Linked DNA regions of Rhodopseudomonas palustris. The main gene of each other region encodes a partner of the protein of the gene in region 2 in a complex. Links are inferred from orthologs where the notes say so. Each region holds a gene or a part of one and is shown on either strand. Other genes may lie near its edges. The genes, in order: uvrA and mfd.

Region 1 (6,260 bases), 140 kb from region 2 along the record:
CATGCAGGTTGCGAAATACGCTGGCTTAACGCGGAGAAGTTCAAAACGAGTTATCTGGAATGGCGTCGTGCGCGAAGATGCCGACGCGCTTGCAATCCCGTACCGGTGGCGGAAGCCAAAGAAGATCTTCGTCAACTCGATGAGCGATCTATTCCACGAACGGGTGAGCGACGCCTTCATAAATAAGGTATGGGATGTGATGCGGGACACGCCGCGTCATCACTATCAGATCTTAACAAAACGCCCGGCGCGGATGAGCACCTTCGTGCGATCCCACCTTGCTACCGTTCTCCCGAACGTATGGCTGGGGACGAGTGTTGAAAATGGCGCTGTTGTAGATCGCATCGATCACTTACGCACAGTGCCAGCAGCAATCCGTTTCTTGTCGTTCGAACCCTTGATAGGATCGGTCGGCGCGGTTGATTTATGCGGAATTGATTGGGCGATTGTGGGTGGCGAAAGCGGTCGTTCCGCAAGACCGATCCGCGAAGAATGGATCGACGAAATTTACGAACAGTGTGAGCGTTTCAACACCACCTTCTTTTTTAAGCAGTGGGGCACTTGGGGTAAAGATAACAAGCGGCGATCCAAGAAGGCGAACGGCCGCGAGTATCGCGGTCAACACTGGGATGGGATGCCAGCATTAGATCGAACGATCGGAGCCTAGACCCGGTCGCCGGGGGTATTTATGGTTGCAAAGCCTTACACGTGGAAAGATGGCGCGACGTTAGAAGAACATTCGCGCCGCAAGCACCAAATCATCCGACAGTACTTTGCCCGTTACATTAGGGTCCGTTGCCAGCTTCCGCAGCAATCAAAGTTCCGATTTGCAATAGTTGATGGATTCGCTGGCGGCGGCGTCTACAATTGTGGCGCATCGGGATCGCCGTTGATCTTCATTGAGGAATTGCGTGCCGCTTCAATCGAACTGAACCTGAGACGCGCTAATGAAGGCATGTCGCCATTAGATATAGAATGTGTACTAATCTTCAACGATTTCGATCCCGGCGCTATTGAAATCCTAAAGCAGCACGTCGCGCCTCTGCTCGCCGGGATTAAGGAAAGTGAGCCACGTCTTCATCTTGAAGTTCACTACCGGCAGCAGGAATTCGAAAGCGTCTGCGCCGAGATACGTGAGTTTCTGCAATACAATCGAGTGCAAAGCGTTCTGTTTAATCTGGATCAGTGCGGCAACAGTCGCGTAGCGCACGAAACGCTTACCGACATAATCGCCTCGTTTTCGTCACCTGAGATTTTCTACACTTTCGCCATTGAGGCCTTGATTTCGTTCTTGAAAAAGACTGATCCAAATGCGTTGAACGCACGCCTAAATCCGATTGGAGTTGACGCGGACAGCGTGTCAAATCTCGGGCTAATGATGAACAATCAAGCGTGGCTTGGCGCTACTGAGCGGCTTGTGTTTGAAGCGTTCGAGCGATGCGCCAGCTATGTTAGCCCGTTTTCTATTCACAATCCGAACGGATGGAACTACTGGATGTTGCACTTTGCAAAGTCGCATCGCGCGCGACAGGAGTACAACGACGTACTGCACGACAACGCCAGCACGTTAGCGCACTACGGGCGGTCTGGCCTACATATGTTGGCTTACGATCCGCAACACGAAGGCGGCCTGTACCTATTCGACATGAAAGGCCGCGACAGCGCCAAATCGCAATTGCACGGTGACATTCCCCGCCTTGTATCCGAGTTCGGCGACGCTGTATCTGTTGCTGACTTTTACGCCAGCATCTATACGGCTACGCCGGCGCACACGCAGGATATTCATGGCGTGATGATCGAAAATCCGGACCTGCAAGTGGTCACGGCACGCGGCGGCGATCGGGGGGCGCCGCACACCATTCGTCCTACCGACACATTGCGGCTTCGACAGCAGCGCAGCTTTTCGTTTTCAACGCCGCCATCGAAACGTCGCTGACGTCGCCCGCATGGAACGAACGCATCAAATGGCCTTCGCTTGAACAACATTGGTGCGGCCCTTACTCCGCCGCCTCGTCCGCCTTCCTCTTCTTCATCGCCGTCAGCCCCTTCTTCTCCAGCACCGGCTTGAGAAACTTCCCCGTGTAGCTGCGCGGCGCTTTGACGATATCTTCCGGCGGGCCCCAGGCGACGATTTCGCCGCCGCCGTCGCCGCCTTCGGGGCCTAAATCGATCACCCAGTCGGCGGTCTTGATGACTTCGAGATTGTGCTCGATCACCACCACCGTATTGCCCTGCGCCACCAGCTCGTGCAGCACTTCGAGCAGCTTGGCGACGTCGTGAAAATGGAGTCCGGTGGTCGGCTCGTCCAGAATGTAGAGCGTGCGGCCGGTGGCGCGCTTGCTCAGTTCCTTGGCGAGCTTGACGCGCTGGGCTTCGCCGCCGGAGAGCGTCGTCGCCTGCTGGCCGACATGGATGTAGTCGAGGCCGACGCGGTGCAGCGTCTTGAAGGTCTCGCGGACGCGCGGCACCGCCTTGAAGAAGTCGGCGGCTTCCTCGACCGTCATGTCGAGCACGTCGGCGATCGACTTGCCCTTGAACAGCACTTCGAGCGTTTCGCGGTTGTAGCGCTTGCCCTTGCAGACATCGCAGGTGACATAGACGTCGGGCAGGAAGTGCATCTCGATCTTGATGACGCCGTCGCCCTGGCAGGCCTCGCAGCGGCCACCCTTGACGTTGAAGCTGAACCGGCCCGGCTCGTAGCCGCGCGCCTTGGACTCGGGCAGGCCGGCGAACCATTCGCGGATCGGCGTGAACGCGCCGGTGTAGGTCGCGGGATTGCTGCGCGGGGTGCGGCCGATCGGCGACTGGTCGATGTCGATGATCTTGTCGATGTGCTCGAGGCCTTCGATGCGGTCGTGCGGCGCCGGCGGCTCGCTGGCGTTGTTCAGCTTGCGGGCGATCGCCTTGTAGAAGGTGTCGATCAACAGCGTCGACTTGCCGCCGCCTGAGACGCCGGTGACGCAGGTGAACAGGCCGAGCGGAATCTCGGCGGTGACGTTCTTGAGATTGTTGCCGCGGGCGTTGACGAGCTTGAGCGTGCGGCGATGGTTGGGCGGCCGGCGCTCCGGAATCGGCACCGACAATTCGCCGGTGAGATATTTGCCGGTCAGCGATTTCGGATTGGCCATCACCTCGTCGGGCGTGCCCTGCGCCACGATGTGGCCGCCATGGACGCCGGCGCCGGGGCCGATATCGAGCACGAAATCGGCCAGCCGAATGGCGTCCTCGTCGTGTTCGACCACGATCACGGTGTTGCCGAGATCGCGGAGTCGTTTGAGGGTGTCGAGCAGGCGGGCGTTGTCGCGCTGGTGCAGGCCGATCGACGGCTCGTCGAGCACATAGAGCACGCCGGTGAGGCCCGAGCCGATCTGCGAGGCCAGCCGGATGCGCTGGCTTTCGCCGCCCGACAGCGTGCCGGCGGCGCGCGCCAGCGTCAGATAGTTCAGGCCGACGTCGAGCAGGAAACTCAGCCGGTCGCGGATCTCCTTGAGGATGCGGACGGCGATCTCGTTCTGCTGGGTGTTGAGCGCGGCCGGCACCGCCTCGAACCATTCGCCGGCGGCTTTCACGGAGAGCTCGGAGATGTCGCCGATGTGCTTGCCGCCGATCTTGACGCACAGCGCCTCGGGCTTCAGCCGATGGCCGTGGCAGGCCTCGCAGGGCACGTCGGAAAAATACTTGCCGAGCTCTTCGCGCGCCCATTCGCTCTCGGTCTCGCGGAAGCGGCGCTCGATATTGGTGACGACGCCCTCGAACGGTTTCTTGGTGTCGTAGGAGCGCACCCCGTCCTCGTAGGAGAACTTGATCTCGTCGTCGCCGGAGCCGTGGAGCAGGGCGTTCTGGACCTTTTTGGTGAGGTCCTTCCATTTGGTATCGAGCGTGAATTTGTAGAACTTCGCGAGCGCCGTCAGCGTCTGTAGATAGTAGGGCGACGACGACTTCGCCCACGGCGCGATCGCGCCCTTGCGCAGCGTCAGCTCCTTGTCGGGCACGACGAGGTCGGCGTCGATATGCTGCTCGATGCCGAGCCCGCCGCATTCCGGGCAGGCGCCGTACGGGTTGTTGAACGAGAACAGGCGCGGCTCGATCTCCGGAATGGTGAAGCCGGACACCGGGCAGGCGAATTTTTCCGAGAACAGGATGCGCTCTGGACCAGATTTGTCGTGGATCTTCGCGACTTTCTTGCCCGCAGCCTCACCCTTCGAGACGGCGCTTTGCGCCTCCTCAGGGTGAGGGGCTCCCTTCTTTGCCTTGCCGCGCTTGGGTTCGTCCTCATCCTGAGGAGCGCCCGCAGGGCGCGTCTCGAAGGATGGCGACGGCGGCGGCGCATCCGCGAACTCGATCACCGCCAGCCCTTCGGCGAGCTTCAGCGCGGTTTCAAAACTCTCGGCGAGGCGCTGGCCGATGTCGGGGCGCACCACGATGCGGTCGACCACGACGTCGATGTCGTGCGGGAATTTCTTGTCGAGCGTCGGCGCCTCGGCCAGCTCGTGGAACGCGCCGTCGATCTTGACGCGCTGAAAACCCTTCTTGAGCCATTCGGCGAGCTCCTTGCGGTACTCGCCCTTGCGGCCGCGCACCACAGGCGCCAGCAGATACAGCCGCGTGCCCTCGGGCAGCGCCAGCACCCGGTCGACCATCTGCGACACCGTCTGGCTCTCGATCGGGAGACCTGTAGCGGGCGAATACGGCACGCCGACGCGCGCCCACAGCAGGCGCATGTAGTCGTAGATCTCGGTGACGGTGCCGACCGTGGAGCGCGGGTTCTTCGAGGTGGTCTTCTGCTCGATCGAGATCGCCGGCGACAACCCGTCGATCTGGTCGACGTCCGGCTTCTGCATCATCTCCAGGAACTGCCGGGCATAGGCCGACAGCGATTCGACGTAGCGGCGCTGGCCCTCGGCATAGATGGTGTCGAACGCCAGCGAGGATTTGCCGGAGCCGGACAGGCCGGTGAACACCGCCAGCTTGTCGCGCGGGATCACGACGTCGACGTTTTTGAGATTGTGCTCGCGGGCGCCGCGAATGGTGATGGCGGTCCGGCTCGAGGCCGCGGACTGCTGTTGGGGCGGCTGGCGCTTCGCCTTGATCACTTCGTCCATGCAGGGGTCCAGACGCGACGTCGCGCAGGTTGGGGCGCACAGCCGCGATCGTCCGGGCGGGCGCCAGTTGGGTGGAGCCTGGAACATAGGAAGAACGGGAAACGATTTCCAGAGCCGCGGCGCGGTCATCAACCGATTGTTGCGGCGCGGCTTCAACGCCGTCCGGGTGTCGCCGTTCCGGCGATCGACCATCGCGCGCGCCGCATGGCGGCCGGCTTATCCGGCACGCTCTGCACGGCCACCGGGGCCAAAAAGCAGAAAGGCCGGCGCGAGGCCGGCCTTTCGTATCTCGGATTTCGTCTCCCGTGGGAGAGCGTGAAGCTCAGTACTTCGCGACGACCGGGCCGCCCCAGCGATAGTTGATGCGGGCGGTGACGATGTCGGCGTCCTGCTTGACGCGCTCGACAGCGGTGTTGGTGAAGGTGACGTCCTTCTTGTCGAGGAACAGATGGTTGTATTCGACCGCGAACGACCAGTTCGGGGTGAAGCCGTATTCCAGACCGGCGCCGACCGCCGCGCCCCAGCGGGTTTCCGAAGCCGTCCCGGTCACGAGACCGTCGGCCCGCCGGATGAACTCGTACTTGTCGTTGACGACCGCCGCGCCGCCCTTGGCGTAGAGCAGGGCGTTGTTCCAGGCGTAGCCGATCCGGCCGGTGAACAGGCCGAAGGCCTCGACCTTGCTCTGGTTGTCGAACAGGCCGCCGAGAACCGTGACGTTCGAGCCCTTGAAATCGGCCCAGTTGCCCTGCGCTTCGAGGCCGAACACCCAGGTGCCCATCTGCCAGTTGTAGCCGATCTGACCGCCGGCGGTGGCGCCCGACGCATCGTGGCAGCCTTCGCCGACATTCGTCGCAAGCGGCGTCGCAGTGGTGCCCGCGAAGTCCCAGCACTTGCGGCTGGTGCCCCAGCCGCCGTTGGCGCCGATGTAGAAGCCGGACCAGTCGTACATGGCGACGATCATCGGCGGAGCCTTGGTGTAAGGACGGGCGGCCAGATCGGCAGCCATCGCCGGCGCCGCACCCAACGCAATCAGAGCCACGCTTCCCAGCAAAAACTTTTTCATCGCAATGTCCCCAGTTGATCCGTCTTTGGGCTGCTTCTGCGTTGTCCCCACCGCAGAGGCCGACGGCGCGAGCGCCTAATGTTCACTTCAGGAAC
Region 2 (6,674 bases):
GATTTCGCCGCCGGCGAATTGCGCCATCACGCGGTCCTTGTCGGCGCCCTTCATCCGGCCATGGACCAGGCCGACCTGATCGTCGCCGAAGCGTTGCCACAACGACTCGAAGCGCTGTTCGGCGTCGGTCAGTTTGACGTTTTCGGATTCCTCGACCAGCGGGCAGATCCAGTACACGCGCTTGCCGGCGGCGATGGCGCGACCGATGCCGTCGATCACTTCGGGCAGCCGGCTGTCGGTGAGTGCGCGGGTGTCGATCGGTTGCCGGCCGGCCGGCTTCTCGCGTAGTTCGGAGACGTCCATGTCGCCGAAATAGGTCAGTACCAGCGTGCGCGGAATCGGCGTGGCACTCAGCACCAGCACGTCGACGGCGTCGCCTTTCGAGGTCAGCGCCAGCCGCTCGCGGACGCCGAAACGGTGCTGCTCGTCGACCACGGCGAGCGCCAGCGATTTGTAGATCACGTCGTCCTGGATCAGCGCGTGGGTTCCGACCAGGAAGTCGATCTCGCCGCGTTCGAGCCGCGCCAGCAGTTCGCGGCGCTCCTTGCCTTTCTCGCGGCCGGTGAGGATCGCCACGCTCATCCCGGCGCGCTCGGCCAAAGGCGCGATGGTCTTGATGTGCTGGCGCGCGAGGATCTCGGTCGGCGCCATCAGCGCGGCCTGTTTGCCCGCCTCGGCCACGGCGGCGGCGGCCAGCAGCGCCACCACGGTCTTGCCGGAGCCGACGTCGCCCTGCAGCAGCCGCAGCATCCGCACCGGCTGGGTGAGATCCCCGGCGATTGCGGCCGCCGCTTCCTGCTGCGACGTCGTCAGCGCATAGGGCAGCGCGTCGATGATCTTGTGACGCAGCCTGCCGTCGCCGGCATTGCGCGCGCCGGCCGGCCGACGGAGCTGCGCGCGGACCAGCGCCAGCGCCAATTGGCCTGCGAGCAGTTCGTCATAAGCCAGCCGCGACCAGAACGGGCCGTCGGGCAGGATGTCGGTCGGCTCATTCGGAACATGGACGCGCTGCAGGGACTCCGCGAAGGGAGGAAAATTGCAGCGCCGCAGCACCTCGGGGCTGATCCATTCCGGCAGCGCCGGCAATTTGGTCAGCGCCTGCGCCACCGCGCGGCGCAGCGAACCGATCGCCAGCCCCTCGGTGAGCGGATACACCGGATCGATCTTCGGGAGTTTCGCGAAGCCTTCCTCGTCGACGACGCGGTCCGGATGCACGATCTGCAGCGTGCCGTCGTAGAGCTGCCCGGTGCCGGAGACGTAGCGCTTGGCTCCGACCGGTAGCAGCTTCTCGACGAATTCCGGCTTTGCCCGGAAGAACGTCAGGATCACGTCGCCGGTGCCGTCGCTGGCATACACCAGATACGGCGCGCGCGAGCGGCCGGGCGGCGGGGGCCGATGGCGATCGACGGTGACTTCGAGCGTCACCACGGTGCCGGGCTCGGCGTCGCGGATTTTGGGCCGGGAGCGTCGGTCGATGACGCTGACCGGCAGATGCAGCAGCAGATCGACCAGCCGCGGAGTGTCGTCGCGGTCGAGCAGATAACGGAACAGCTTGTCCTGCTTCGGACCGACGCCGGAGAGGCCGGTGACCGGCGCGAACAGGGGATTGAGCAGAGCAGGGCGCATCGAACCGGCTCGGTTGGGCGGACATTTGCGGCAGGCTTGAATGCATTTCGCGCCGATTGCAATGCGCCAGGGCGGGCTGACATCGGCTGCGCCGACCGCTATATCAACCCCGCCCGGCACGTCCGGGCTTTCCGCGTTTAGCAAGGTTTCCAACGATGACCGGTACGACACGATCGAGCGGTGGCCTCGACGACCGCCGCAAACGGCTCCTGTTCCGCTGCTGGCACCGCGGCACGCGCGAGATGGACCTGATTCTCGGTCAGTTCGCCGACGCCGAGATCGGGACGCTGAAGGACGCCGAACTGGACGAGCTGGAGCGGCTGATCGAGCTCAACGACCACGACCTGTACAACGCGGTGGCGGGCGCGGACACGCTGCCCGCCGAGTTCAAAAACGGGCTGTTCGACCGGATCAAGACCTACGGCCATCAGGGCGACCCGGCATGAAGGCGCCGTCACGATCGCCCGCGGAATTGCTGGCGCCCGGCCGCGCGCTGACCTTCGCCAATGTCGCCGAGGGCGCCGAGGGGCTGATCGTCTCCGATCTGGCGCGCGCGGTCGCGGCGAAGCCGAAGCCGCCGGCGGTCAGCCTCGCGGTGATCTGCCGCGACGGCCCGCGGATGCAGGCGCTCGCGCGCAGTCTGGAGTTCTTCGCGCCCGACGTCGCGGTGATGCAGTTCCCGGCGTGGGACTGCCAGCCCTATGACCGCGTCTCGCCGCATGCCGGCATTCTCGCGCAGCGCGTCACCGCGCTGGCGCGGCTGTCGCGTTTGGCGGGCTCCGACAAGCCGTTGATCGTGCTGACCACGGTCAATGCCGCGGTGCAGCGGGTGCCGGTGCGCGACGTGATCGCCGCGCAGGCGCTGTCGGTCGCGCCGGGCAATGTGGTGCCGATGGACTCGGTCGTCGCCTGGCTCGAGCACAATGGCTACAGCCGCGCCTCGACGGTGCGCGAGCCCGGCGAATACGCGGTGCGCGGCGGCATCCTCGATCTGTTTCCGGCCGGGCTGGAAATGCCGGTGCGGTTCGACTTCTTCGGCGACCAGCTCGAATCGATCCGCACCTTCGATGCCGAGACCCAGCGCACGCAGCATTCGATGCGCGGCCTCGATCTGGTGCCGGTGTCGGAATTCCAGCTCGTCACCGAAACCATCCGCCGCTTCCGGATGGGCTACGTCGCAGCCTTCGGCGCGCCGGATCGCGACGACCAGCTCTACACCGCGATCAGCGAAGGCCGCCGCCATCCCGGCATGGAGCACTGGCTGCCGCTGTTCCAGGAGCGGATGGACACGCTGTTCGACTATCTGCCCGGCGCGCCGGTGGCGATCGAGCCACAAAGCGAGGACGCCGTGCGCGAGCGCTTCGAGCAGATCGCCGATTACTACGAGGCGCGGCGCGAGGCGATGGACCAGCCGGGCTCGGGCGCGATCTACAAGCCGCTGCCGCCGGATCAGCTCTATCTCACCGACAAGGAATGGGCCGCGCGGCTGGAAGGCACGTCGCTGGCGCGGCTGACGCCGTTCGCCGTGCCCGACGATGCCGGTGGCTCGGTGATCGACGCCGGCGCGCGCGCCGGGCGCAGCTTCGCGCCGGAGCGCGCCGACACCAGCGTCAACGTCTTCGAGAAGCTGGTCGCCCATGTGCAGTCGCTGCAGGCGGCGCGCAAGAAGGTGGTGATCGCGCTGTGGAGCGAAGGCTCGCGCGACCGCATGGCGAGCATGCTGAAGGACCACAAGCTCGTCCATCTCACCAGCGTCAATTCCTGGCGCACGGTGCAGGCGACGCCGCGCAACGAGGCGATGCTGGCGGTGGTCGGCCTCGAATCCGGCTTCGAGACCGATGCGTTCGCGGTGATCACCGAACAGGACGTGCTCGGCGACCGCCTTGTGCGGCAGCGCAAGTCGGCCAAGAAGCTCGACAACTTCATCTCCGAGGTCACCAGTCTCGCCACCGGCGACATCGTCGTCCATGTCGAGCACGGCATCGGCCGCTTCATCGGGCTGCAGACGCTGGAGGTCGGCGGCGCGCCGCACGACTGCGTCGAACTGCATTACGCCAACGACACCAAGCTGTTTCTTCCCGTCGAGAACATCGAACTGCTGTCGCGCTACGGCTCCGACGGCACCACTGTCGAACTCGACAGGCTCGGCGGCTCGGGCTGGCAGGCGCGCAAGGCCAAGCTGAAGAACCGCATCCGCCAGATCGCCGGCGAACTGATCAAGGTCGCGGCCGAGCGGCATCTGCGCGAGGCGCCGAAGCTGCATGTCGAGCCGCATCTTTACGACGAATTCTGCGCGCGCTTCCCCTATGAGGAGACCGAGGATCAGCTCGCGGCGATCAATGCCGCACTCGGCGATCTCGAACGCGGCATGCCGATGGATCGCCTGGTCTGCGGCGACGTCGGCTTCGGCAAGACCGAAGTGGCGCTGCGCGCGGCCTTCGCGGTGGCGCTCGACGGCAAGCAGGTCGCCGTGGTGGTGCCGACCACGCTGCTGGCGCGGCAGCACGCCAAGACCTTCACCGAGCGCTTTCGCGGCTTTCCGGTGAATGTCGGCCAAGCGTCGCGGCTGGTGTCGCCGAAGGAACTGACGCAGGTCAAGAAGGGCCTGGCCGAAGGCCAGATCGACATCGTCGTCGGCACCCACGCGCTGCTCGGCAAGGCGATCAAGTTCAAGGATCTCGGCCTCGTCGTGGTCGACGAGGAACAGCATTTCGGCGTCACCCACAAGGAGAAGCTGAAGCAGTTGCGCGCCGAGGTCCACGTGCTGACGCTGAGCGCGACGCCGATCCCGCGCACGCTGCAACTCGCCATGACCGGCGTGCGCGACCTGTCGATCATCGCGTCGCCGCCGGTGGATCGGCTCGCGGTGCGCACCTTCGTCGCCCCGCACGATCCATTGATGATCCGCGAGGCGCTGCTGCGCGAGCGCTATCGCGGCGGACAGGCGTTCTACGTCGTGCCGCGGATCGACGACCTCGCCGAGGTCAAGGACTTCCTCGACAAGCACGTCCCAGAGATGAAAGTCGCGGTCGCCCACGGCCAGATGCCGCCGACGGTGATCGAGGACATCATGTCGGCGTTCTACGACGGCAAATACGACATCCTGCTGTCGACCACCATCGTCGAATCCGGCCTCGACATTCCGAACGCCAATACGCTGATCGTGCACCGCGCCGACATGTTCGGGCTGGCGCAATTGTATCAGCTCCGCGGCCGCGTCGGCCGCTCGAAACTGCGCGCCTACGCGCTGTTCACGCTGCCGCAGCACAACATCACCGCGCAGGCGGAGCGGCGGCTGAAGGTGCTGCAATCGCTGGAGACGCTCGGCGCCGGCTTTCAGCTCGCCTCACACGACCTCGACATCCGCGGCGCCGGCAATCTGCTGGGCGAAGAGCAGTCCGGCCACATCAAGGAAGTCGGCTTCGAGCTGTATCAGCAGATGCTGGAGGAGGCGATCACCAACCTCAAGGCCGGCGTCGTCGAGCCGGTCGCCGACCGTTGGTCGCCGCAGATCACCATCGGCATGCCGGTGCTGATCCCGGAAGACTTCGTCAACGATCTGTCGGTGCGGCTGTCGCTGTATCGAAGGCTCGCCGATCTCGACAGCGACGAGGAGATCGAGAACTTCGCCGCCGAGCTGCGCGACCGGTTCGGGCCGTTGCCGGACGAGGTGCGCTATCTGTTCAAGGTCGCGGCGATCAAGGCGTATTGCCGGCACGCCAATGTCGAGAAGGTCGATGCCGGCCCGAAGGGCGTGGTCATCACCTTCCGCGACAACGCGTTCGCGCATCCGGACCGGCTGGTGACCTTCATCAAGCGCCATGGCGACGCCGCCAAGGTTCGTCCGGATATGAAGGTGGTGTTCTTCCAGGTCTGGAAGACGCCGGAGGAGCGGCTCGCCGGCACCACCGATATCATGAAACAGCTCGCCGAACTGGCCGAAGCCAAGAAGGCGGCGTGAGCGTCGGCGACGGCGCGGCTGTCAGGAGGCCGCGCGTCTTGTGTCGAGCTTGGTCAGCCGCGACAGGATCGTGCGGGCGGAATCGTCCGGCATCAACGTCGAGAGCTGAACGTCGGGATCGATCCGGCCCTCGCGCCGGCTGGAATGCGAGGTTTGCTTCATCACCGCGGTGAGGCGCCGGGCGATCGCCTGCGCGCTGCGGAGATCGGCGTCTGCGAACACCACGAGGATGCTGCCGTCGGCTTGCAGGACGCCGAAATCCATTTTGCGCATCAGCCGGCTGACGATCCGCGCGGTGTCGAACAGGACGCGCTGGTCGGCCCGGTTGAACGTGAACTTCGCCACCGACAAGCCACCGCCGCGCGCCTGCGCGTGATAAACGGCGGTGGCGAAATCGCGTTCGAATGCGCTAGGTGTGAGCAGGCCGCTGCGTGGATCGATCAGGCCGCCGGCGTCCAGCGATCGTAGCGTGCGGCCGAGCCGCGCCTCGAAGGCGTGCTGGCGGACCAGCGGCAGCGCGTCGGCCACGATGCGCGCCGGATCGCCCTGGGCGAAATCGAGATTGGGCAGGTCGACGTGATGGTCGGGCGCAGGCACCGTGACCACCACCGGAAGATTGCGGAAGCGGGGGTCCTCGGCCAGCACGGTCAGGAACGCATCGACCACGCGGGGGCTGAACCCTTCGGCCAGGATGATGCCGTCGAGGTCGCGGGCATTGAGGTGCTTTGCCGCCGCTTCGATCGACAGCGCGCCGACCACGCCGACGCGTTCGCCGAGCGCCACCGACAATGCCGGATAGGCCGCGCCGCGACCGATCAGCAGCACGGTGGCATCCTGTATCGGATCGCTGTCGGGGGTGCGAGGCACGTCGCCATCGTCGATCAGGCGCCGCAGCGTGGTGGCGTGCAGGGTGCGGACGCGAAGCGCCGCGCGGAGCCGGGCCGCAAGGCGCGCGAAATCGCCACCCTCGAAGCCGATCGCATTGTCCGGCAGGACGCCACGTGGATCGAGGGCGATCAGCGGCACATAAGGTTGGATCGCTTCGATCTGCTTGGCCAATATTCCGAGCGAGGTGCCGGTCGCGCCG

The links.
Region 1: the proteins of mfd (region 2) and uvrA are in contact, whole or in part, in a crystal structure (PDB 4DFC), measured with the Escherichia coli proteins. The link is inferred for Rhodopseudomonas palustris from one-to-one orthologs.

The regions. Positions count from the first base shown.
Region 1 is NZ_CP140155.1:1,378,534-1,384,793, forward strand. The notes cover bases 1,798-5,495. They hold uvrA (excinuclease ABC subunit UvrA), read right to left. Parts: upstream 5,103-5,495; coding sequence 1,998-5,102; downstream 1,798-1,997. Other genes in these bases: SR870_RS06115 (three-Cys-motif partner protein TcmP), read left to right, coding at 1,798-1,936; SR870_RS06125 (outer membrane protein), read right to left, coding at 5,425-5,495. Also shown: SR870_RS06110 (DUF5131 family protein), read left to right, coding at 1-667; more of SR870_RS06115, read left to right, coding at 689-1,797; more of SR870_RS06125, read right to left, coding at 5,496-6,165. UniProt on the Escherichia coli protein: The UvrABC repair system catalyzes the recognition and processing of DNA lesions. UvrA is an ATPase and a DNA-binding protein. A damage recognition complex composed of 2 UvrA and 2 UvrB subunits scans DNA for abnormalities.
Region 2 is NZ_CP140155.1:1,242,779-1,249,452, forward strand. Bases 1,676-5,787 are described here. They hold mfd (transcription-repair coupling factor), read left to right. Parts: upstream 1,676-2,068; coding sequence 2,069-5,587; downstream 5,588-5,787. Other genes in these bases: SR870_RS05470 (succinate dehydrogenase assembly factor 2), read left to right, coding at 1,782-2,072; SR870_RS05480 (GGDEF domain-containing protein), read right to left, coding at 5,609-5,787. Outside these bases: ATP-dependent DNA helicase RecG, read right to left, coding at 1-1,626; more of SR870_RS05480, read right to left, coding at 5,788-6,674. UniProt on the Escherichia coli protein: Couples transcription and DNA repair by recognizing RNA polymerase (RNAP) stalled at DNA lesions. Mediates ATP-dependent release of RNAP and its truncated transcript from the DNA, and recruitment of nucleotide excision repair machinery to the damaged site.